Regions from separate parts of the Halioglobus sp. HI00S01 genome, predicted to be linked through region 2. Evidence: predicted binding sites of a transcription regulator. Region 2 holds the regulator's gene; the other holds the start of a gene.
The links. Region 2 encodes PhoB, which activates phosphate uptake and scavenging genes when phosphate is short. Its sites were predicted from a motif close to TGTCATAAANNTGTAACA; they were not measured.
Positions count from the first base shown of each region.

Region 1: a site for PhoB is predicted at 1,371-1,388, ahead of A3709_RS08665 (TIGR00153 family protein). Genes of this name have one in related genera too.

Region 1 is NZ_LWEE01000058.1:58,844-68,799, reverse strand. Features, by position in the region: gene A3709_RS08670 (GspE/PulE family protein) at 1-1,228, opposite strand, end outside; gene A3709_RS08665 (TIGR00153 family protein) at 1,450-2,130, shown strand; gene A3709_RS08660 (inorganic phosphate transporter) at 2,163-3,443, shown strand; gene argA (amino-acid N-acetyltransferase) at 3,624-4,925, shown strand; gene A3709_RS08650 (porin) at 4,955-6,061, shown strand; gene A3709_RS08645 (hypothetical protein) at 6,301-6,609, shown strand; gene ilvD (dihydroxy-acid dehydratase) at 6,745-8,589, shown strand; gene A3709_RS08635 (DUF6279 family lipoprotein) at 8,619-9,464, opposite strand; gene A3709_RS08630 (pyridoxal-phosphate dependent enzyme) at 9,469-9,956, opposite strand, start outside.
Region 2 is NZ_LWEE01000322.1:11,524-25,732, reverse strand. Features, by position in the region: gene A3709_RS19825 (beta-ketoacyl-ACP synthase III) at 1-82, shown strand, start outside; gene hisC (histidinol-phosphate transaminase) at 147-1,208, opposite strand; tRNA gene A3709_RS19815 (tRNA-Glu) at 1,392-1,467, opposite strand; gene A3709_RS19810 (putative porin) at 1,646-2,878, opposite strand; gene A3709_RS22840 (DUF6364 family protein) at 3,295-3,471, shown strand; gene pstB (phosphate ABC transporter ATP-binding protein PstB) at 3,559-4,305, opposite strand; gene pstA (phosphate ABC transporter permease PstA) at 4,452-5,738, opposite strand; gene pstC (phosphate ABC transporter permease subunit PstC) at 5,731-7,119, opposite strand; gene A3709_RS19790 (substrate-binding domain-containing protein) at 7,196-8,338, opposite strand; gene A3709_RS19785 (GFA family protein) at 8,498-8,881, opposite strand; gene phoU (phosphate signaling complex protein PhoU) at 8,878-9,597, opposite strand; gene phoR (phosphate regulon sensor histidine kinase PhoR) at 9,616-10,884, opposite strand; gene phoB (phosphate regulon transcriptional regulator PhoB) at 10,903-11,604, opposite strand; gene A3709_RS19765 (2-oxoacid:ferredoxin oxidoreductase subunit beta) at 11,753-12,805, opposite strand; gene A3709_RS19760 (2-oxoacid:acceptor oxidoreductase subunit alpha) at 12,802-14,209, opposite strand, start outside.

The DNA.
Region 1 (9,956 bases), on a different contig from region 2:
TGTCAGGGTCCTGGCGCATCAGCGCGCGCACGCCGGAGGAGAAATCCAGGTCGATACCGTGATTAACCTGCATCTGGTTAAACGCGTCCTCCACCATTTCGATGGGATCCTCGATGGTGCAGACATTCACTTCGCTGGTCGCCAGCTGCCGCAACGTGGAGTAGAGCGTGGTGGTCTTCCCTGAACCCGTCGGCCCCGTAACCAACACTATGCCATTGCCGCCGTCAGTCATCTGGTGCCAGCGCGCCAGGTCGTCTTCAGCCAGGCCCAATTGCTCGAAGCTTTTTTGCAGCACCTCGGGATCGAAAATCCGCATCACCAGCTTTTCACCGAAGGCGGTTGGCAATGTCGCCAGACGCAGCTCGACTTCACTGCCTTCAGGTGAGCGGGTTTTCAGGCGCCCATCCTGTGGCCGGCGTTTTTCGGCCACATCCATACGGCCCAGGATTTTGATGCGACTGGTAACCGCAGCGCACACCTGGTGCGGAAGCTCATACACACTGTGTAGCACGCCGTCGATGCGAAACCTGACATCGCCCTGCTCGCGCCGGGGCTCGATATGAATGTCGCTGGCGCGTTGCTCAAAGGCGTATTGAAGCAACCAGTCGACCACATTGACGATGTGCTGGTCGTTGGCGTCGGGCTCCTTCATGGAACCCAGTTCGAGCATTTGCTCCAGATTGGTGGTATTGGTGCGATTGTCGGAGCGGTCGCTGGCCTTGGCACTGCGCACAGAACCGGCCATGTTGTAAAACTCGACCGTGTGGCGGGCAATCGCCCGGGGGTCAGCCAGCACCCGGCGAATGGGCTTGCGCAGAACATGCTCGAGGTTACTTTCCCATGCGCGTATCCAGGGCTCGGCAGAGGCAATGACCACTTCATTGTCATTGACTTCCACCGCCAAAATCCGATGACGCTCAGCAAACGCCTGCGACATCACCTGGGCGATGGCGGAGACGTTAATCTTGAGCGGGTCGATATCGTACACCGCCTGATCGGTACGCTGTGACAGCCAGCCAAGCAGCGCATCCATATCCATTACCCGCCCCGGATTTGTCGCATCCTGCAGCTTCTGATCGGCCAGGTAGATCAGGGGGTGCACCTTGACCAGGGCATTGCCCGCAACCCGCTTAAGCTCGGCGTCGCCAAGGCGCCCCTCGCGGTGTAAATCCTGAGCCAGCGAGGTAAGATTCAAGCGCTGTTCGGCGAAGATGCCACCGTTGTCCATGGGCATTATGTCCTTTTCCCTGCGCAGCGCCCGGCGGGAAATCCAGCGCGCCGAGATGCGTTGTCGCGTTGCCGGCTATGCTAGCACAGGGGCCGGCTTTCGAGAGGTATCTCGCACCGGGAGAAATGAAATGTTACAGCGATAAGAACTTTTTATGACATTCGGCACTGTTGTGCATATACTGCGCGAAAGTTAGACACCCCATACTTTGGAGTCTCTCTATGGCCAGCGGCAGCCCTCTTGGCAATCTGTTCGGGCGTTCCCCGATCGGTCCCATTCAACAACACATGCAGGTGGCTACTGAAGCGGCCGAACATCTGCCCGAGCTGCTCGCAGCGACCGCCGATCAGGACTGGGACCGGGCCAAGGAAATTCACAAGGCCATTGCCGACGACGAGAAGACCGCCGACAAGCTCAAAAGCGACGTGCGCCGTCACTTGCCCAAGAGCCTGTTTCTGCCGGTGCCACGCTCAGATTTGCTACAGCTGGTCAGCATTCAGGATCAAGTGGCCAATACCGCCAAAGACTTCGCCAGCACCGTGATGGGCCGCGACCTGCGCTTTCCGGAGAAATTGTTCCCGGCGGTACTGGAGCTCACCAACACCAGTGTGGCCTGCTGTCAGCAGGCGCTCAAGGCCATCCAGGAACTGGACGAGTTGCTGGAGGTAGGTTTCACCGGTCGCGAGGTGAAGCGCGTGGAAGCCATGCTCAAGGAGCTCGACAAGCTGGAACGCCGCACCGACAAGCAGCAGTTCTCCCTGCGCCGCAAGCTATTCAAAATGGAACCCGATCTGCCGCCGGTAGACGTGATGTTTTACTATCGCGCCATGGCCCTGTTGGGAGAGCTCGCCGACGCCTCCGAAAAGGTCGGCGACCGACTGCAGATCCTGCTCGCCAAATAATCTACAGCAAACAATAATTTAGGTAACACGCAATGGAAATTATCGCAGAGTACGGCACGGTCTTTCTGATCATGGCCTGCATGTTTGGCTTCTTCATGGCCTGGGGAATCGGTGCCAATGACGTGGCCAATGCCATGGGCACCTCTGTCGGCTCACGCGCCCTCACGATTAAGCAGGCGATCTTTATCGCCATGATTTTCGAGTTCCTCGGGGCCTATTTGGCGGGTGGCGAGGTCACCTCGACGATACGTAAGGGCATTATTGATGCCGACGTAATGGCGGATGACCCGCAGCTAATGGTCTACGGGATGATGTCCGCGCTATTAGCTGCAGGTACCTGGCTGCTGGTCGCGAGTATGAAGGGCTGGCCAGTGTCCACCACCCATTCAATCGTGGGCGCCATCGTGGGCTTTGCAGCGGTGGGTATTTCGGCCGAATCTGTTCACTGGGACAAGGTCGGCAGCATTGTGGCTTCCTGGGTGGTATCACCCGTGCTCGCAGGTACGATTTCCTTCGGCCTGTTCATGAGTGTGAAGTGGCTCATTCTGGATACCGACGACCCCTTTAACCGCGCCAAGAAGTACATCCCCATCTACATGTGGATGGTCGGCTTCATGATCTCCATGGTCACCCTGCTCAAGGGCCTGAAACATGTTGGCCTTGATCTGGATCTGGGACTGGGCAGTAAGTTCGCCAATGCGCTGCCCGTATCGGCCGTGATCGGCCTGCTGGTTGCGGGTCTCGGCGCCCTGCTGCTGCGCAACATCAGCGACGACGAGGACCACGAGAATCGCTTTGGCAGCGTTGAAAGAGTCTTTGCCGTGCTGATGGTATTCACCGCCTGTGCCATGGCCTTCGCCCACGGGTCAAACGACGTGGCCAACGCGGTGGGTCCCCTCGCGGCTATTGCCAGCACCGTACAGTCAGGCGGCGAGATCGCTGCAAAATCCGCCATGCCCTGGTGGATTCTGCTGGTCGGCGCCGCGGGTATTGTCGTTGGCCTCGCCACCTATGGCTGGCGTGTTATCACCACCGTGGGTCGCAAGATCACCGAGCTCACCCCCAGCCGCGGTTTTGCCGCAGAGCTTGGCGCCGCCGCCACCGTGGTGCTTGCTTCGGCAACAGGCCTGCCCATCTCGACCACACACACGCTTGTGGGCGCGGTACTCGGTGTAGGTTTCGCCAGAGGCATTGCCGCGCTCAACCTGCGCGTGGTGGGCACCATCTTTATGTCCTGGATTATTACCCTGCCAGCCGGTGCCGGCTTGGCCATTCTGTTCTTCTTCATCTTCAAGGCCATGTTCGGCGCCTGATCGAAGATCGCTATTCCCGGTTGCCTGCGCGCACAGGCGACCGGGGTCTCATCCAATCTCCCACTCCGAGAGCCACAGCGTGCTTGGCCCTGAACTGTGCAAAATTGCCATTGGGTAATTAGCGCAGACTTCGGTAGTCTTGATTATTCGCCATTTATCAATGTGTTGGAGAGCATCGTGATCACGCCGGGCCGGGGCCATATCCGCTGGTTCAGGAATACCGCACCCTATATCAATATGCACCGGGGCAAGACCTTTGTGCTGATGTTGGGGGGCGAGGTCGCGCAACACGACAATTTTTCCAACATTATTCACGACATCGCCCTGCTCAAGAGCCTGGGCATCAACCTCGTACTCATCCATGGTGCCCGCCCGCAAATTGCCGCTCGCCTCGCCGCTGCAGATGTCGAGAGCGTTATGCACAAGAATATCCGGATCACTGACACCGCTGCGCTGGAACATGTCAAAGACGCCGCCGGCTCACTGCGGGCCCAGTTCGAAGCGTTGCTGTCCATGGGGCTGCCGAACTCGCCCATGCAGGGCGCGCGCATCCGGGTGTGCTCTGGCAATTTCGTCACCGCCCGCCCCATGGGCGTTGTCGACGGCGTAGATTTCCAGCACACGGGCAAAGTCCGGAGGATCGACGTCAGCGGCATTCATGACCAATTGAACGATGGCTCCATCGTGTTGTTATCGCCGCTGGGCTACTCGCCCACCGGCGAGATTTTCAGCCTGGCACTGGAGGATATTGCAGTGAACTGCGCGGCGGCCATCGGCGCGGACAAGCTGATTCTATTCGGGGCCGAGGCAGGCGTAACCAATCGCGACGGTGAGCTCATCCGCCAGCTGGCGGTCAGCGAACTGGAAAACCTGACGATCCAGGACACCGCGCAACGCACGCTGTTGCAGACGGCACAACTGGCCTGCAAGCAAGGTGTGCCGCGCTGTCAGATCATTAGCTACCAGGACGACTGCGCCCTGCTCGAAGAACTGTTTACGCACGACGGCAGCGGCACTCTGGTCGCCAATCTGGACTATGAACAGTCGCGTCAGGCGGACATTGAGGATGTGGGCGGCATTCTCGAACTGATCGAGCCGCTAGAGCAGCAGGGGATACTGTTAAAGCGCTCCCGAGAGCTACTGGAACAGGAAATCCACTGCTTCCAGCTGCTTGAGAGGGACAGCCGCATCATTGCCTGTGCAGCACTGTACCCGTTCCCGGACGAAAGCTGCGGTGAGATCGCCTGTGTGGTCACCCACCCCGATTATCGCGGCGGCCAGCGCGGCCAGCGATTGCTGCGCGAATTGGAGCAGGAGGCACGCAACCAGGGACTTAAGCGAGTCTTTGTGCTCAGTACCCAGACCGCCCACTGGTTTCTGGAACAGGGCTTCGCCGAGCACTCAAGGGATGAGCTGCCAGACCAGAAGCAGGCGCTGTACAACCTGCAGCGTAACTCCAAGGTTTTCTTCAAGGATTTGTAGGCATTCCTGGCGAGGGCACGGGGGAAAATATGAAAAGACGGGGCGCCGCCTCAGTAGTGACACCTATCGCCCTCGCCGCTCAACCCATACTGGCAGACACCGATACCTATGACCGGATCTGGGCCTATGAAACGCTGTATGCCTCCGAGAGCGGCGCTGTTCGCGAATTGGACCTCAGCGGGCGGTTGCAGGCCGATGCCTATCATTTCGACGCCGACGGAATACACGAAGACGATCTGCAGTGGCGGCGCTTCCGGTTTGGCTTCACCGCCCGATTCGCTGGTGACTGGATGGCGCAACTGGAGGGCGACTTCGACCTCAACGAATCTTCCGGCGATTGGTACAACCGCCTCACCGACGCTTATATCGGCTGGCAACCCGACAAGGCTCGCGACCTGCGTATTCTCAAGCACTCCGCCGGGTTCACGCTGGACGGCGCCACCTCCTCCAAAAAGCTGCTGACACTGCAACGCAGCAACCTGACCAATAACCTGTGGTTTACCGCCGAGTATTTCACCGGGGTCAGCATGAAGGGTACGCTCGACAACAACTGGGATTACCGGGTCGGCATTTTTTCCAGTGATGGCAATGACGAGTGGAGCAAACTCGATGCCGGCTATTTCACCCTGGCATCCGCAGGCTATAACTTCAGCGAACCACTGGGCCTTGAAAACGCTACCGTACGCTTCGACTATGTCTACAACCAGCGCGATCCCCAGGCCAATACCCGCGATTTTGGCAATGTGTACTCCCTGTCAGGGAAATTCGAAGATGGCGACTGGGGGCTGTGGACCGATCTGGCAGGAGGCAGTGGCTACTACGGACAACCTGACGTGACAGGCCTGAGCCTGATGCCTTTTTATAATATCAGCGACCTCACCCAGCTGATCTTCCGCTACACCTGGCTGGATAGCGATGGCGACAACGGCCTGCGCCTGGGCCGCTATGAAAACGCGGTGGTGGATGGCCGGGGCGACAGGTACAGCGAATACTATGCGGGCCTGAACCTGTTCTTCTACGGCCACAAACTCAAGTGGCAGACTGGCGTGCAATACGCTGAACTTGACGACAACGCCGACGACGGCGGCGCTTACGATGGCTGGGGCATTACCACCGGCCTGCGTATCTCCTGGTAGCGACGCCCCCGCAGCCCGCACCATTCGCGGGCAGCGGCCCTCATAACGTGCAAAATAGTAACCATTCTGGCGCAGTGCCCTTATTCGGTGCACTGAAGCCGTTTTTTATTGATAAATATCAATATGTTACAGCAAATATTTTATACTCCAGAGGTTGCTTTTACGTAACAATATGTGAATATTAGTAACAGTGCGGTAACGCACCATCACCATCGACCGACCAACCAAGGAGAACCACCATGAAATACCTGTTATCCATTCCCTTACTCCTGGCTGCGACCTACACCGCCGCCGCATGCCCAACCCTGCGTCCTGAAGACGCCCCCGTACCCGTAGACGGCATGACAGCCACACAAGTCGAAATGCAGGCCTCCCAGGATGCCGCCAACCAATACGTGGAAGAGATCCTGCTATTCCTCGAGTGCAACGCACATCGACTGCACGATTTGGAGCACAACTACTACGTTCACCAGGCGTTTACCGCCGCCGAGACCTACAACGCGGAACTCCAGGAATTTCGCGGTCGCGACACCGTGGCAGGACGCTGACAGCGCCACCTGCGGGGCACATAACATAACAGCCCCAGCTTCCACCCCACCCCGATACAAGCCTGCGCGTTTTTGCTATCCTCGCTGGCTGATTTTTTACCCAAACCGGCCACCGCCGTACAAACGGATAGCACCATGCCAGAACTTCGCTCCAAGACTTCCACCGGCGGCCGCAATATGGCCGGCGCCCGCGCCCTGTGGCGCGCCACCGGGATGAAAGACGGTGACTTCGAAAAGCCCATCATCGCCGTGGTCAACTCCTTCACCCAGTTTGTGCCGGGACACGTACACCTGAAAGACCTGGGACAGCTGGTGGCCCGGGAAATCGAAGCTGCCGGCGGTGTGGCCAAAGAATTCAATACTATTGCGGTCGATGACGGTATCGCGATGGGCCATGACGGCATGCTGTACAGCCTGCCCTCCCGCGACATCATCTCTGACTCCGTGGAATACATGGTCAACGCGCACTGTGCCGACGCCATGGTATGCATCTCCAACTGCGATAAGATCACCCCCGGAATGCTGAACGCCGCCATGCGTCTCAACATTCCCGTGGTCTTCGTCTCTGGCGGCCCCATGGAGGCGGGCAAGACCAAATTATCAGAGCACAAGCTGGATCTGGTCGACGCTATGGTGATCGCCGTTGACGACAGCGCCGACGATGAAACCGTCGCCGAATACGAGCGCTCCGCCTGCCCGACCTGCGGCTCCTGCTCGGGCATGTTCACCGCCAACTCCATGAACTGCCTCACCGAGGCGCTGGGCCTGTCACAGCCGGGCAATGGCTCAACCCTGGCCACCCACGCCGATCGCGAGCAGTTGTTTCTGCGCGCAGGCCGCCTCATCGTCGATTTGTGCAAACGCTACTACGAACAGGATGATGCGTCGGTACTGCCGCGCAACATCGGCAGCTTCAAGGCCTTTGAAAATGCCATGATGCTGGACATTGCCATGGGCGGTTCAACCAACACGATCCTGCACCTGCTGGCTGCGGCACAAGAGGCCGAACTGGACTTCACCATGGCGGACATCGACCGCCTGTCACGCAAGATTCCGCAGCTGTGCAAAGTGGCGCCCAACACGCCGCTTTATCACATGGAAGATGTGCACCGCGCCGGCGGCGTCATGGGCATTCTCGGCGAACTCGATCGCGCCGGACTGCTGCACACCGAGTGCCCCACCGTGCACAGCCCCACTATGGGCGCAGCGCTCGACAACTGGGACATCATGCGCACCGAGAACGAAGACGTGCGCCAGTTCTTCAAGGCGGGCCCTGCGGGCATCCCGACCCAGACAGCCTTCAGTCAGAGCACTCGCTGGCCGAGCCTGGATAACGACCGCACCGGCGGTTGTATCCGCTCTATCGAGAATGCATTCTCGCTGGAGGGCGGCCTGGCAGTGCTGTTCGGCAATATCGCCGAGGACGGCTGCGTCGTGAAGACCTCCGGCGTGGACGAATCAATTCTGGTTTTCTCCGGCCCCGCACACGTGTGCGAAAGTCAGGAAGCCGCCGTCGACGACATTCTCAACGACAAGGTCAAAGCCGGTGATGTGGTGGTAGTTCGCTACGAGGGACCTCGCGGCGGCCCGGGTATGCAGGAAATGCTCTACCCCACCAGCTACATCAAATCCAAAGGTCTGGGCAAAGCCTGCGCACTGCTCACGGACGGTCGCTTCTCCGGCGGCACCTCTGGCCTGTCGATTGGTCACGCTTCGCCGGAAGCGGCCGCAGGCGGCGCCATCGGTCTGGTGGAGAATGGTGACATCATCGAGATCAACATTCCCGAGCGCACGATCAATGTGAAACTCACCGACGAGGAACTCGACGCACGCCGCACCGCCATGGAAGCTCGCGGAGCCAAGGCCTGGCAACCCGTCGAAGTGCGCCCGCGAGCCGTCAGTGCGGCGCTCAAGGTGTACGCCAAAATGGCCACCAGTGCCGACAAGGGCGCGGTCAGGGATTTGTCCCAGCTGGATTAATCAAACACGCCGGTGGCTTGCGCCGCCGGCTATTTGCCCTGGGCAATCAGTGCCTGAATGTCGTCTCGAAAATCAGCGAGCTTGCGCCGCAAGCGCTGGTCCTGCTTGTCCGTACGCGTATTGGCCAGCGCTGCCAGCGCCGTATAAATAACGTCACTGTTGTGCTCGTAAACCGCCAGGTACTCCGGTGAAGCGTTGTCTTCACGCTCTGTCAGGGAATCGCGAACGGCCTGTTGCCAGCCTTCGTCGCGCTGCAGCATGTTTTCCAGGCGATCCAGCCAGAGGGCACGCTCCTGTAACCAATAGCTATCGGAACGCTGCATACGGTTGGCAGCCTGCTGCAGAATTGCACGCTGCTCCCTGTCCAGCCGGCCCATATAATCCTGGGCTGAATCCAGCAGATTCTCGTAGGCCTCCTCGTGGAACTCAGCGTCAGTGCGCGTCAGGTATTCCTCCTCGTACTCCACCTGCTTCTCGCGCAGCGAGGTAATGAACTCCCTCATCTGGTCATCGCTGAGGGCCTCGCCCAGCGCCAGCATCCACTCCAACCCCCGTGCCTCAATGCGCAGCCAGGCTGACTCGAAGGCATCTGCCGTTGCACTGATCTGCGCCGGCGCTACTTCGCCATCGAGATCGCGGGTAATTCCGTCAATGATATCGAGATAAGTGGGCAACTCATCGCGCCGGTGCCACTGCAGGAAGGGCCCCAACTCCTCCTTCAAGAGGGCTTTTTGAGGGCGTTCTAGGTCGACGTATTTACCGATGTACCAGGGAATGAAAAAGTCCAGGCGGTTATAGACAAAAGTGGTGCTGCTGCAGCCTTGCAGGAACAGCAGCAGGCAGGCAAGCAACCACAGGCGCCGGGAGATACTCATCGGACTACCAGGGCAGCGCATCGAGATCGACGTTGCCGCCGGTAATGACGACGCCCGCTCGCCGGCCCCGAAATCGCTCGGGGTGCTCCAACACGCCGGCAAAGCTCACCACGCCCGAGGGCTCTACAACCTGCTTGGTTCGTGTCCAAATGAGTTTCATCGCCTCGATAATCAGGGCATCCGGCACTGTCACAATGGTGTCTACATGCTTACGGATAATCTCGAAGTTCAGCTCACCCAGACTGGTGCGCAGACCATCGGCTATGGTGTTCACCGAAGCATTGCCCTGCAACTCGCCCAGCCCAAAGGAGCGAAACGCATCGTCAGCGCCCTCAGGCTCCACAGCAATCACTTCAATTTTTGGGTTGATATGTTTCGCGGCGATAGCGGTCCCTGCGAGCAGACCGCCGCCGCCCACCGGCACGGCGATGACATCCAGTTCAGCCACCTGCTGGAGTAACTCCATCGCCACTGTACCCTGGCCGGCGATAA
Region 2 (14,209 bases):
CTTTGCCGCTGGTGAGCTTGGCGTGCTGTGTTCCTTTGGGGCCGGCTACTCAATCGGCAGCGTAGTGCTGAAGAAGGTGTAGGCACCTCACCCCCCAAAAAAAGCCCCATGTCCGGGGCTTTTTTTGGCCTGCGAAAAGGTAGTGGCTACATGGCCAGAATCTCTGTCAGTGCGGCAAAGAGCTCGTCCATTTCTTCGTCCGTGCCGATACTAATGCGCAGAAACTGGTCGATTCGCGGCTTACTGAAATAGCGCACGATAATGCCCCGCTGGCGTAAGGCGGCAACGATCTGCGCCGCGTCGTGCCCCGGATGGCGGGCAAATACGAAATTGGCCGCCGAAGGCAGTACTGCAAATCCCAGATCGCGCAACACCTTATCGGTGCGCTCCCTGGTCGCCACAACCTTGTCACAACACTGCCTGAACCACGCCTCATCAGCCAGCGACGCCAGTGTCGCGCGCTGGGCAACTACATCGATGGGGTAGGAGTTAAATGAGTCCTTCACCCGCACCAAGCCCTCAATAAGCGGCGCCTGTCCAAACGCAGCGCCTACCCGCATGCCCGCCAGGGAACGCGACTTTGACACCGTCTGAATCACCAGCAGGTTGTCATGTTCGGCAATCAGTGCCGTGGCAGATTCGCCGCCAAAGTCGATATAAGCCTCATCAATGACCACAACCGACTCCGGGTGTGCGCCAAGCAGCCGTACAATGTCCTCTCGCGGCAACAGCACACCGGTGGGAGCATTGGGATTGGGAATGAGAATCCCGCTATTAGGCGCGCTATAGGCGTCTACGTCGATAGTGAAATCGTCGCACAGCGGCACCGGCTGATAGTTCACCTGATACAGTTCACTCCATACAGGGTAGAAGCTGTAACTGATATCGGGAAATAACAGCGGCTTGTCGTGCTTCAGCAGCGCCTGAAACGTGTGAGCAAGCACCTCATCTGAGCCGTTACCCAGGAACACCTGTTCCGGGGTAAGCCCCTCACGCTCGGCGAAAGCCGCTTTGAGCGCGCTGGAATCGGGATCCGGGTAGCGCTTCAATTCCGACGCAGAGGTGCCAGCAATCGCCTCCAGCACCGCCGGTGACGGGCCATAGGGATTCTCATTGGTATTCAGTTTAACCAGGCGCTCTGCTTTAGGCTGCTCCCCGGGCACATACGGGGTCAACTGGCTGGCGAGGTCACTCCAAAAACGGCTCATATAAAATCTGACTCTCCAAACAAATCACAGGCAGTGTAACCGAGCTGCGCAGAGGTGTCGCCAATATCGCCGCCTGATATCGAGCAGCGCAGGCGCGATCGCGACAGTGCCGTTCAGGTCAATAACAGGACAGACGGCGCAGGCATAAAAAAAGCCCGGCTCAAAGAGCCGGGCTTTTGGTGTTGGCATCCCGTAGGGGGTTCGAACCCCTGTTACCGCCGTGAAAGGGCGGGGTCCTAGACCACTAGACGAACGGGACGTTGTACTGGCCTCGACCAGACGACGCGCATTATAAGGAACAGGCCGGGCATTGCAACACCCTGAGGGCGAATTCGACATAAAAAGTTCACACTGATTATTCCTTGTTCAGTTTCGCTGCATCTCTGTCATACAGGCATAAAAAAGGGCGCCGAAGCGCCCTCTCCTACTCGCCAGGCCTAGTACTTGAACTTGGCGTCGATCATCAGGCGATCGTAGTCGCGCACATCACACTTCAGGCTGTCGGTGCACTTCTCACCGTCGAAGTAAGTGAAGCCCAGCACCCACTTGTCGACAATGGTATAGGCGCCGCTAAACTTATGACCCTTGCCATCGGTACCGCCACCCATGAAGTCCGAGTCTGTCAACAGACCCACAGTCGCGTCCGCTTCCAGGTCCTGGTACTGGTATTGGAGTTGCCAGGTACCCTGAGCCTTGGCCTTGCCAAGCTTGGCGCCGACGATGTAACCCGTATCGAAATCATCTGCGTCCCGGTTCTGCACGACATCACCGTACACAGACAGTGGCATGTCGCCGATGTTAAAGCTGGCGTCCGCACCTACGAAAACCAACTCGTAATTGTAGAGATAGTTACCCATCTCGTCGGCGGAGTTACCGAACAGCGCGTCATCGTAGAACGCCGGGAGCCCCTTGATCGGGAAATCCAGATAACCTGCGGCTACTGTCACAGGACCAAACTCGCTGCCGATCTGGGCACCCCAGAACGACTCGTCCAGGCCGTTGCGGGTATCACTCTCCAGGTGAGAGTAGGATGCGTTTGCAAAGAAGTGCTTGCCCTCGTAGCCGGCAAACAGACCTTCAGGACGGTAATCACCATCCCAGATCAATCCACTCTTGGCGGGGTTGTAGAACGGGTTGCTGACCTTACCGCCAGACAGCCAGAATTCGTTAGGCTGATAGCGGAAGTAGGCTTTGTCCAGGCGCACGTCCTTGGTGGAACCGCCGCCGCCCAGGGTCTGGTTAGTGGACACAGGGTCGTCGCCACCTGTCGCAATACCCAGGCCAATGGTAATGGCATCGCTCACGTTGGCGCCAAGTTCGGCGCGCGCGCGAATACGGCTGCGCTGGCGGTCGTTGCCACCATCGTCAATGTCTTCGTAGCGGTAGCGGAAATCGCCCTTCCAGAAGAGCTTCTCGGCCCAGGCGCTGGACTCGTTCTGCGCCTTGAGGCTGGCTATGTCCGATTGCAGAACTGAGAGATCTTCCTCGGGGACCGTCGCGCCGGATTTCAGCGCTGCGTTCTCTGCTTCCAGAGCCTCTACTCGGGCAGCCATCGCGGCAAACTGGGCCTTGAACTGCTCCCACTCAGCCTCCGGAATAGCAGCCTGGGCACTGATGCTTGCACCACTTGCGAGCACACCAGCCACTGCAACACTTAACAATTTGTTCATATTTCCTAGCCTCGAATTTGGCCACCAAATGGCCGTTTTGTCGTGTTCGGGCGCAGAATACGAAGTTAATGTGACAGTTGTGTTACAGGAGACGGAGAATTACGCGGAAAAAAAGGCACTATTGCCACAATCGAACTGCGATTGTGGCAGCTTTATGACAGGGGTGTAGATTCAGGCGATCCAGCCCACCCAAAGGTAGCTGACCAGCAACAGACCGCAGGCCTCTGCCAACAGCAACGGGAGCCCTACCCTGGGCGGTTTACGCAGTTCATTTTTTGCCGCACGCAAGTTCACACACACCCTCCACTCAATCGACATCATTTGTATATACATATAATAGACAATAAATGAGCCGTGGCCAAGCCGGAAGGCTGTGCTAAAGTACCGCTTCTTTGTCGCATTTAAGCTTTTCTCGAATGTCAAAAACCAAGATTCTCAACGTCCGTATCGACCCCGATTTGAAGAAAAAGGCGAAAAAGCTCGCCGAAGCCGACGGCCGTTCACTGTCCAACTGGGTGACAAAGCTGATTAAGGACACCGTCAAAGCCGCTGAGAAGCAGGGGCAGTTCGACGACAAGGATGAGGAGGCTTAATCCAGCGGTGAAAAGGCGCCCCTGACAGGGTTGCCTACGCTTGCAAGTAACGACGGCCGCCGTAGCAGGCAGCCATCGCTTATCAGATTAACCGAAGCGTCCGGTAATATAGTTCTCGGTCAAGGTGTGTTTCGGCATCGTGAACACCTCTTTGGTATCCCCTACTTCGATCAATTTGCCCAGATGGAAATACGCCGTGCGATCGGATACCCGGGCAGCCTGCTGCATGGAGTGGGTCACAATGGCAATGGTGTAGCGGGCCTTAAGCTCATCGATCAACTCTTCAATGCGCGCGGTGGCAATCGGATCCAGCGCCGAACAGGGTTCGTCCATGAGGATGACCTCGGGGCTAACGGCAATGGCCCTGGCAATACACAGACGCTGCTGCTGACCACCCGACAGACCCGTACCCGGCTTGTCCAACACGTCTTTTACTTCCGACCAGAGGCTTGCACGCTTTAGGCTCTTCTCGACAATCTCATCAAGCTCAGCTTTGCTGTGGGCCAGGCCGTGGATACGCGGCCCATAGGCGACGTTCTCATAGATCGATTTGGGGAACGGGTTAGGCTTCTGGAACACCATACCGACCCGGGCGCGCAGCAAAACGGTGTCCTGGCTGGCACCGTAAATATCTTCCCCGTCCAGAGAGAAATCCCCCTCCACCCGACAAATGGGAATGATGTCATTCATCCGGTTGAGTGTGCGCAGAAAAGTCGACTTGCCACAGCCAGAGGGGCCGATCATGGCGATCACCTCGTTCTCGGCAATATCCAGCGACACATCCATAATCGCGTGCTTGTCGCCGTAATAGACATTGACATTGCGCGCTGACATTTTGGCGTTCTCGACAAACGGCTCGCCGACTGTTTCGTAGCCGCTGACATCGCTGTGCTGGTGAATATCCAACGCCGGCGTGTCGCTGCCGGCCGCTTCAGGAATTGCAGTCATTTTCGCAGACTCTTCCATGTTTAATGCTCTTTCTATTTCAGTTCGAAGCGCTTGCGAAGGTAAATAGCCAGCGCGTTCATAATAATCAGGAAGCCCATCAGCACCATAATGGCGGCTGATGTCTTTTCAGTGAAACCTCGCTCCGGGCTGTCAGCCCACAGGAAGATCTGCACCGGTAATACCGTTGCGGGATCGGTGACCCCACCGGGCACATCCATAATAAACGCCACCATGCCAATCATCAGCAGGGGCGCTGACTCGCCCAGTGCCTGCGCCATACCGATAATCGAACCTGTCAGAATGCCGGGCATAGCCACGGGCAGGACATGGTGAAACACGGTTTGCAGCTTTGAGGCACCCACACCCATGGCGGCTTCACGAATGGATGGCGACACGGCCTGAATAGCGGCCCTGGAGGTAATGATAATGGTCGGCAGCGTCATCAGCGACAATACGATACCACCTACCAGCGGCGCCGAGCGCGGCAGCTCAAAAAAGTTGATAAATACCGCCAGGCCCAACAGACCAAAGACAATCGAGGGCACGGCCGCGAGATTATTGATATTAATCTCGATTAAGTCGGTAATACGATTCTTGGGGGCGAACTCCTCAAGGTATACCGCGGCAAATACACCAATTGGAAACGCGAGCACAAAGGTCACTATCAAGGTAAAGAAAGAGCCGTGCAGAGCGGCGCGAATACCGGCGAGTTCAGGCTCGCGCGAATCACCTTCGGTGAAGAACAGCACGTTAAAGCGGGTTTGCGTCCGATCCTCGCTATCGAGCCGATCGAGCCAGTCCATTTGCAGGTTCTTAACACGCCGCTCATCCTCGGGCTGATCCCGGGTCACCTGCCCTTTCAGATAACTGGCCGCTTCCGAGTGTGCCAGCAGCCATACATCCTTAGTCTGGCCCAGCAGGCTGGGATCGGTCATCACCATATCCTGCAACTGATACTCCGCGCCGAGGCTGAGCAAGCGATAGAGCTGGCGTTTGTCCTTGCGCCCGGTGACATCGGGAAACAAATCGCGCATCGAGGCCTTCGCTAGACCAGCATAGTCCCCTGCCCTGAGCTGCTTGGCATCAGACTCCGGTGTTACCCCAATCCTGTCGGCATCAAAATGGACTGGCACCAACAGATATTTCTGGGTGAATGCGGGCGTGCCTTTGCTGACGATATCGAACAACAAAATAAACAGAAATACGAAACCAAGCATTACCGCCAAGCGGCCGTACCACTGAAAGCGCTTTTCGCGGGCGTAGCGTTTCTTCAGTGACGCCTGTATCAGCTCGGTGTTTTTGAAGCTTCGCTTACTCATATTGCTCTCGGTAACGGCGCACGACATACAGCGCGATAATGTTCAGTAACAGGGTGACGAAGAACAGCACCAGACCCAGCGCAAATGCCGCGAGCGTCTTCGGGCTGTCGAACTCCTGGTCACCGACCAGCAGAGTGACGATCTGTACGGTAATGGTTGTCACGGCCTCCAGTGGATTGGCCGTCAGCTTTGCGGACAAGCCCGCCGCCATTACTACAATCATGGTCTCGCCAATGGCACGCGATACGGCAAGCAGAATACCGCCCACAATACCGGGCAAGGCCGCAGGGAGAAGCACCTTGCGGATGGTTTCACTCATCGTGGCGCCCATACCCAGCGAAGCCTCTCGCATACTGTCCGGCACCGCGTTGATAATATCGTCAGACAGCGACATCACGAACGGGATAATCATAATGCCCATCACCAGGCCGGCCGCGAGCGCACTCTCCGAGGCTACGGTCAGGCCGAGACTCTCACCGAGATTGCGAATAAACGGCGCCACGGTCAGGGCGGCAAAGAATCCGTAAACGACCGTGGGAACACCCGCGAGAATTTCCAGCACTGGCTTGGTCACAGCGCGAAAGCGGCGTGTCGAGTATTCAGACAGGTAAATGGCAGACATAAGCCCTACCGGCACCGCGATCAGCATAGCCACTGCAGAGATTAACAACGTGCCCACCAGCAGCGGTACGAAGCCGAAAGATCCCGACGCTCCGACCTGATCTAGACGAATAGCCATCTGCGGGCTCCACTTCAAGCCAAACAGAAATTCCTGAACAGGAATCGTCTGGAAAAAGCGCAGCGCTTCGAACAATACCGACAGCACGATGCCCAGTGTGGTCAGAACCGCGATCGAGGAACAGCCAAACAGAATCCAGGTAAACGTTGACTCTACCGAGTTTCTTGCGCGCAATACCGGACGGATCCGAAGCACCGTGAGCGCGCCACCCAGCACCGCAACAACCACCACTAGCAACAACTTCAGCTTGCCACTGCTCACCAGCAGCTCGTTGTAAAAGTCTGCCGCGGCAACTTGTGTCGGCTCAAGCATACTTGCATCGCCACCACTGACAGCAAAGCTGACGATCTGGTTGTAATAAAGACCGATTTCATTCTCGCTTAGCGCGCGAATTTCTGCAGGGAACTCTGCAACGATCAGGCCGCGAATAGCCGAGCCCTCCAGCGCCACCCAGAAAATCAACACCAGCATGGCCGGCAGCCCAGCCCACAATGCGGTCATATATCCATAGTGCTTGGGAAGCGAGTGCAGGCTTTGCATACCCCCCGCGGCGGTAGCAACGATTCGGGAGCGCTGCCGTCCTACCAGAAAGCTGACAAGGCACAGCGCTACCAGGGTGATAAAAACGGTCGATGTGGGCATTACGGGCCTTTCAAAAATAACGTGCGCCGCTCAAGGGCGGCGCACTAGTTTACAGCATGTGTAACGGATTTCCTCGTTACATCTTCAGCAATTTCAGACTCGCAACGTCCTTTTGAGCCTGGGCCAATTCCTCATCACCCAGGGGGATCAGGCCGCGCTCAGGAAGGTAGCCGTCTTCGCCCATCGCTTTGTTGGAAGCGAACTCAGCAGCGTACTCCTGAATACCTGGAATCTTACCTACGTGGGCAGCTTTGACATAGAAGTACAGGGGGCGAGACACCGGATAGTCGCCATCCGCGATGGTGTCGAAGGAAGGTGCTACGCCATCGATCAGCGAGCCCTGAACCTTGTCTCCGTTCTCATCCAGGAAACTGAAGCCGAAGATGCCCAAGGCATTGGGATTGGCTTCCAGCTTCTGCACGATCAGGTTGTCGTTCTCTCCAGCTTCGATGTAGGCACCATCTTCACGCACCGCGTAGGCCACTGTCTTGAAGATGTCCTTACCCTTGGGTGCTTTGCCTTTCTTCTCAAGATAGGAATCGTAAACACCGGCAGGAATGCCCAACGATGCCATGGCTGCCCTGAGGGCTACCGCATCGTCAGCACCCATGCCACGCAGGGTCTTGAGAGCCGGTACTGCCTGAGCACCGCCGCCCAGGGCAAGCTCAGCAAACGCATCACGGGTACCTGATGTGGGGGGCGGACCAAGCACTTCAATCTTGATAGCCGGCAGTGCGGGGTTCACATCCTTCCAGGTGGTATATGGGTTGGGCATCAGCTTGCCGTCGGGGCCGGGAATATCCTTGGCCAGCGCCATGTAGATATCTTTCAGGCTAAGTTCCATCTGATCGGCCTTGCGGCTGTTGGCAATGGCAATGCCATCGTAGCCTACCAGGACTTCCAGAATATCGGTCACGCCGTTCTGCTGGCAATCATCAAACTCGCTCTTCTTGATGCGGCGCGATGCATTGGTAATGTCGGGGGTACCGGCACCGAGGCCCTTACAGAAAAGCTTCAGTCCGCCACCGGAACCTGTCGACTCGATTTTGGGAGTCTTGAAGTCTGTGGAACGACCAAAGCGCTCTGCGACGACGGTGGCGAACGGATAGACCGTGGATGAACCGACGATACTGACGGTATCGCGTCCTTGGGCTTGCACATTTGACACAACCCCGATGGCCGCGGCCAGTGCAATGACACTTGCAATTTGCTTTTTCACTTGCTGAGAACTCCCTGAGTCTTGGCGATATTTCCCCGCCAACTGGCAGGGATTCGGGAGCAGTCTATGGCGAAAATGTTACGGGAATATTACAGTCGTATCCTATTGTTTTATATGGAAAATTAGCGGCAACAAGGGCTACTGGGGCGGGCTTTCATGTCAAATCTCGACCGACTTGTGGGCAAGCTTGTGAGCGTTGTTTTCCCAGTCCTGGCCATCGAACTCGACAATATTCACCTGCGCCGGCATTTCGTCGAGACAATTCAGGTTAACGTCGATGCCATCGGGATTGGAACGCGGCGTATAGAAGGGTTTGATACCGCAAATCTTGCAAAAGGTATGTTGCGCTACGCCACTGTTAAACGTGTATGTGGTGATGTGCTCCTCGCCCGCCAACAGGGTGAAACGCGAGCGGGGGACAATCAGGTGCAGGTAGCCGGACTTGCGGCAAACAGAGCAATTACAGCGCTCAATTTCCACCGCTGCCGGGGTTTCAACCTGAAACCGCACGGCCTGGCAGTGACAGCTACCCTGATAAATCAAATATCGCCAACCTGCTCGATGAAATCTTCCAGGCTGCGATGACGCACATCCTGTCCGCGCACCAGATAGACCACGTGCTCGGCAATATTGGCCGCGTGATCGCCGATGCGCTCCAGACTGCGCAGTGCCCACATTTCGTTGAGAATCGGCCCGATATCGCGCGGATCCTCCATCATAAAGGTCATCAGGGCGCGCATGGCACTGTCGTACTCCTTGTCGACCGCCCGGTCTTCCTTAACCACCTCTACCGCAAGCTCCAGGTCCAGGCGAGCAAAGGCGTCGAGCGATTTGCGCAGCATAGAGGCCACATGACTCCCAATATGGCGAATCTCGACGTAGTTGCTCGGCGAGATGTTTTCCTCTGCGAGGCGAATGGCCTGGCGGGCGATTTTGGCTGCCTCATCACCAATGCGCTCAACGTCGGTATTTACCTTCATAACCGCCACAACCAGGCGCAAATCGCTGGCCGCAGGCTGACGCCGGGCCAGGATAGTGGCGCACTCGTCATCGATGGCCATCTCCATTTCGTTGACCTCGTGATCGCGCTGCACAATGGTCTCGGCCTCACCCGTGTCACGAGAGACCAGCGCCTCTACCGCCTCGCTGAGCTGCTGCTCTACCTTGCCGCCCATTTCCAGCAAGTGATTTTTGATGGCCTCAAGTTCAGTATTGAACTTCTCGGAAATGTGCTGTTTGTAATCGTCCTGCTTAAGCATATCCTGTTCCTCGGGGCTCTAGTCTTGCGAAGGGAATACAAGAGAGAAGGTACTCCCCGACCCCAGTTTGCTATCAATATCCAATTGCGCACCATGCGCTGCGGCCACGTGTTTCACAATGGCCAGGCCGAGACCGGTACCCCCCGTCTCGGAAGAGCGACTATCGTCCACACGATAAAAGCGCTCTGTTAACCGGGCAAAATGACGGGGATCAATACCAATCCCCTGATCGACGATGTCCAGTATCAAATTATTCTCATCCTGGCGCCAACGAGCCGTGACAGGAACACCCTCATCACTGTACTTAAAGGCGTTGAACACCAGATTAGAGACAGCGCTATACAATTCCCGATAATCGCCGGAGACCTTGCCCTGACTCTGTATGTCCAATTGTAGCGGATTGTCCGGATGCGTGTTGCTCACCTCTTCCTTCAACTCCTCCAGCAATGTGGCCACGTCGACAGTCTCTCCCTTGGCCTGGCTCTCGGTGCTCTCAATACGCGACAGCCAGAGCAAATCCTTGAGCAGGTTTTCCATCCGATCTGCCTGCCCGGCCATTTGTTTCATGGCGCGCACATACTGCTGCGGAATGTTGCCAGGGTCAGCGATGAACGTTCCCAGGTAACCGCTTATCACCGTCAGTGGGGTACGCAATTCGTGCGAAACGTTGCCGACAAAGTCGCGCCGCATCTGCTCTGTGCGCACCACATTGGTTACATCCCGGACGAACAACAAGGTATCGCCCTCTGCAAACTGGGTAACCACCAGCTGCAGGTGAAACTTGATAGGCCCGCTGGTCTCAAATACCAGCGGATCGCCATAGTCGCCCTCCGTAAGATACTCGGCAAACTCAGGCTGGCGCACGATATTGGATATGGCCTGGCCAATATCGTCCGGATAGCGCAGCGTCAGCAAGCCCTGGGCAGCATCGTTACACCAGCGCAGCGCTCCCTGACTATCAATAATCACCACGCCATCGCGCATCGCGGCAAATGAATCCAGGAGATAATCCACCGTCGACTGCAGTCGCTCTTCAGTGGCAGTTGCCTTGCGCTGACCCTTGTAGACGCGGGCGACAACCTCGCCCCACACACCAAACAGGTCTGGCGGCGCCTTACTAATGTCAGCGAGCCATTCCTGGAGCCGCCACAACTGCAGCGACCAGAACAGCAGGAGACCAATTGCAGCAAGCAGCGCCCATACCAGTGGATTACCGAAGTAAAAGCCCGCCAAGGCCGCGAGTGCGATCGTGCCTATCAGCCGAAATACCGATGCCAACCACTCCATAGGTTCCGGCGTTGCCCCCTATATCCCGCGTGATGAAAAACGATAGCCCGTGCCGCGCACGGTCTGGATCAAATTACTGTGGTCGGCATCCGCGCCCTGCAAAGCTTTGCGCAACCGGCGAATGTGGACGTCCACGGTGCGCTCTTCCACATACACATTGGCTCCCCATACCTGGTCCAGAAGTTGGCCCCGGGTATAGGCGCGCTCCGGATGCGACATAAAAAACTGCAGCAGCTTGAATTCCGTTGGCCCCATATCGACGGAGTCGTCGCCCACGAACACCCTGCGACTTTCCCCATCCAAAATCAGGCCGTTGACCTCCATCCGGGCATTTTCCTCACCGCCCACCGTACGGCGCAGCAGCGCCTTGATCCGGGCAATTAACTCACGGGGGGCAAACGGCTTGGTGATGTAATCATCGGCGCCAACATCAAGCCCCTGAATGACGTTATCCTCCGCTGTCTTGGCGGTCAGCATAATCACCGGTATCTCACGGAACGTGTCGTCGCGCTTGAGCCTGCGCAGCAGCTCCAGGCCACTACCGCCGGGCAGCATCCAGTCGAGCAGGATAATGTCGGGGCGATGATCGACCACAGCGGCATACGCTTCCTGAATATTAGGCGCTTCCAGGCAACGAAATTCAGCGATCTCGAGCGCCATGCGCAGCATATCGCGGATCGCAAATTCATCATCGACAACCAGAACAGTACGTTCGCCAATCACAGCCCATTTCCTTCATTCACCTGAGTGGAAGTATTAGATGATGAAATTATGACAACAAAATGACAATCGGCCAAAGAATTACAAACAGGGCCATAAAATCGCCCAGTTGCCCCGCTTTTGGCTAAACAGGGCACCGGGTGTCGAATTAACGCAGGCTTGCGTTAATGTTCTTGAGCATCTGGTTGCCGGGGCAAAGATCCTCGGCATCCAGGGTGTTGAGAGGACGTCTGGAGGTCTCCAGAACGTCGTGCAGGTCGCGGGAATCCTTGTCCATATAGATCAGCCCCGTCAGGATATCGCCGGCGGTACGGTGCTTCTCCATATTCATCAGGGCGGAAGTACGGTCAAAGGGATCCAGGTCTTCGCTCATCTTGTAAAGATGAATGGAAGAGCCATCGTGCAGAGTCACCTCATGACTGGAGCCGGGCGCGTAGTCGGTGGTGATTTCCTTCTGCATAGGCACAAAGTCGACCGTGCCTGTAGCCTCTGCGTGTTCGCGCACAAACTCGTAGCTTTTGGTCGAGCCGGCGTTGTTGTTAAACGTCACACAGGGAGACACCACGTCAATCAGCGCAAAACCGCGATGACTGATCGCTGCCTTGATTAGCGGCACCAGCTGCTCCTTGTCCCCAGAGAAGCTGCGAGCGACGAAAGTCGCGCCCATTTGCAGCGCGGTGGAACACAGGTCGATCGCACTGAATACGTTGGCATCGCCCTTCTTGCTGACGGAACCCTCGTCCGCGGTGGCAGAATCCTGGCCTTTTGTCAGACCGTAGCAACCGTTGTTCATGACGATATACACCATATTCAGGTTGCGGCGCGCGACATGGGCGAACTGCCCCATGCCAATGGAGGCGGTATCACCGTCACCGGACACACCCAGGTAGATCAGGTCGCGATTAGCCATAGCGGCACCGGTAACCACGGACGGCATGCGCCCGTGCACCGAATTGAAGCCGTGGGACTTACCCAGGAAGTACGTGGGCGACTTGGACGAGCAGCCAATACCGGACATCTTGGCAATCTTGTGCGGTTCGATAGAGAGCTCGTGACAGGCCTTGACGATAGCACCGGAAATCGAATCGTGACCGCAGCCGGCGCACAGCGTGGAAATGGAGCCCTCGTAATCGGCCTTGGTATAACCGAGGTCGTTGACGGGCAGTTCCGGGTGGCGAAACTTCGGAATTTGATAACTCATGCTGACTCTCCCGCCTGGCTGGCAATCTTGGTGCGGTGCAGAGGCTCAATCGCCCCTCCGCTGAGATGCTGCTTAATCTGCTTGCTGATGTTACGTGCACTGATTGGCGTGCCATCGAAACACAGCACCGACTTGAGCTTGTCCGGACCAAACTCAAACTCTGCCATTAGCAATGTGCGCAGCTGTGCATCGCGATTCTGCTCGATCACAAACACCTGCTCGTGGTCTTCGATGAACGCTTTCACATCGTCGTTGAACGGAAAAGCCCGCACGCGCATGGCATTCAGGTGAATGCCTTCTCCGGCGAGATGATCGAGTGACTCGCGGGACGATTCTTCACTGGTGCCGTAATAAAGCACCGCGACGTCGGTCTTCTCGGAGGCCTCGACAACTTCCGGCTGCGGGACATATTCCTTGATGGTGTCCCACTTGCGCATAAGGCGCAGCATGTTCTTCTCATACTCTTCGCCCTTCTCGGTATACACCGCGTACTCATCACGCGAAGTACCGCGCGTAAAGAAGGCGCCGCGCTTGGGGTGGGTGCCGGGATAGGTGCGATAGCAGATGGCATCGCCATCCACATCCAGGTAGCGACCGAACTCAATGCCCTCCTCGAGTTGCTCTGCCGTCATGACTTTGCCGCGATCGTACTGGCGTGCATCATCCCACTCCAGCGGCTCGGACATATTGTCATTCATGCCCAGGTCTAGATCTGTCATCAGAATGATCGGCGTCTGGAGCCGTTCGGCCAGGTCAAATGACTGGGCGCCAAAATCGAAACATTCTTTCGGCGTAGAGGGAAACAGCAACACTTGCTTGGTATCCCCGTGCGACGCATAGGCCGCCGACAGAATATCGGATTGCTGAGTGCGCGTCGGCATACCGGTGGAGGGGCCGGCACGCTGTACGTCAAACAGCACCGTGGGAATCTCAGCAAAGTATGCCAGCCCCAGGAATTCACTCATCAGTGATACACCCGGGCCACTGGTGGCAGTAAACGCACGAGCACCGTTCCAGCTCGCGCCAATCACCATACCAATCGCCGACAGTTCATCCTCGGCCTGAACAATGGCGTAGTTCTTTTCGCCGGTACCTGGATCAATCCGAACACGACGAACGTACTTTTCATAGGCATCGACGACGGATGTCGAAGGCGTAATAGGATACCAGGCCGCCACGGTGGCGCCGCCGTATATCGCGCCCAGGCCAAGCGCCGTATTGCCGTCGAGCAAAATTTTGTCGCCGACCTTGTCGGACGTTTTCACCCGAATGCCAATGGGACAATCGAGATTCGCCTTCGCGTACTGATGGCCGAGTTCTAGGGCATGGATATTGGGCAGGATCAGTTTCTCCTTGCCCTTGAATTGGTCCTTCACCAGATCGGTCAGCACCTTGAAGTCCATA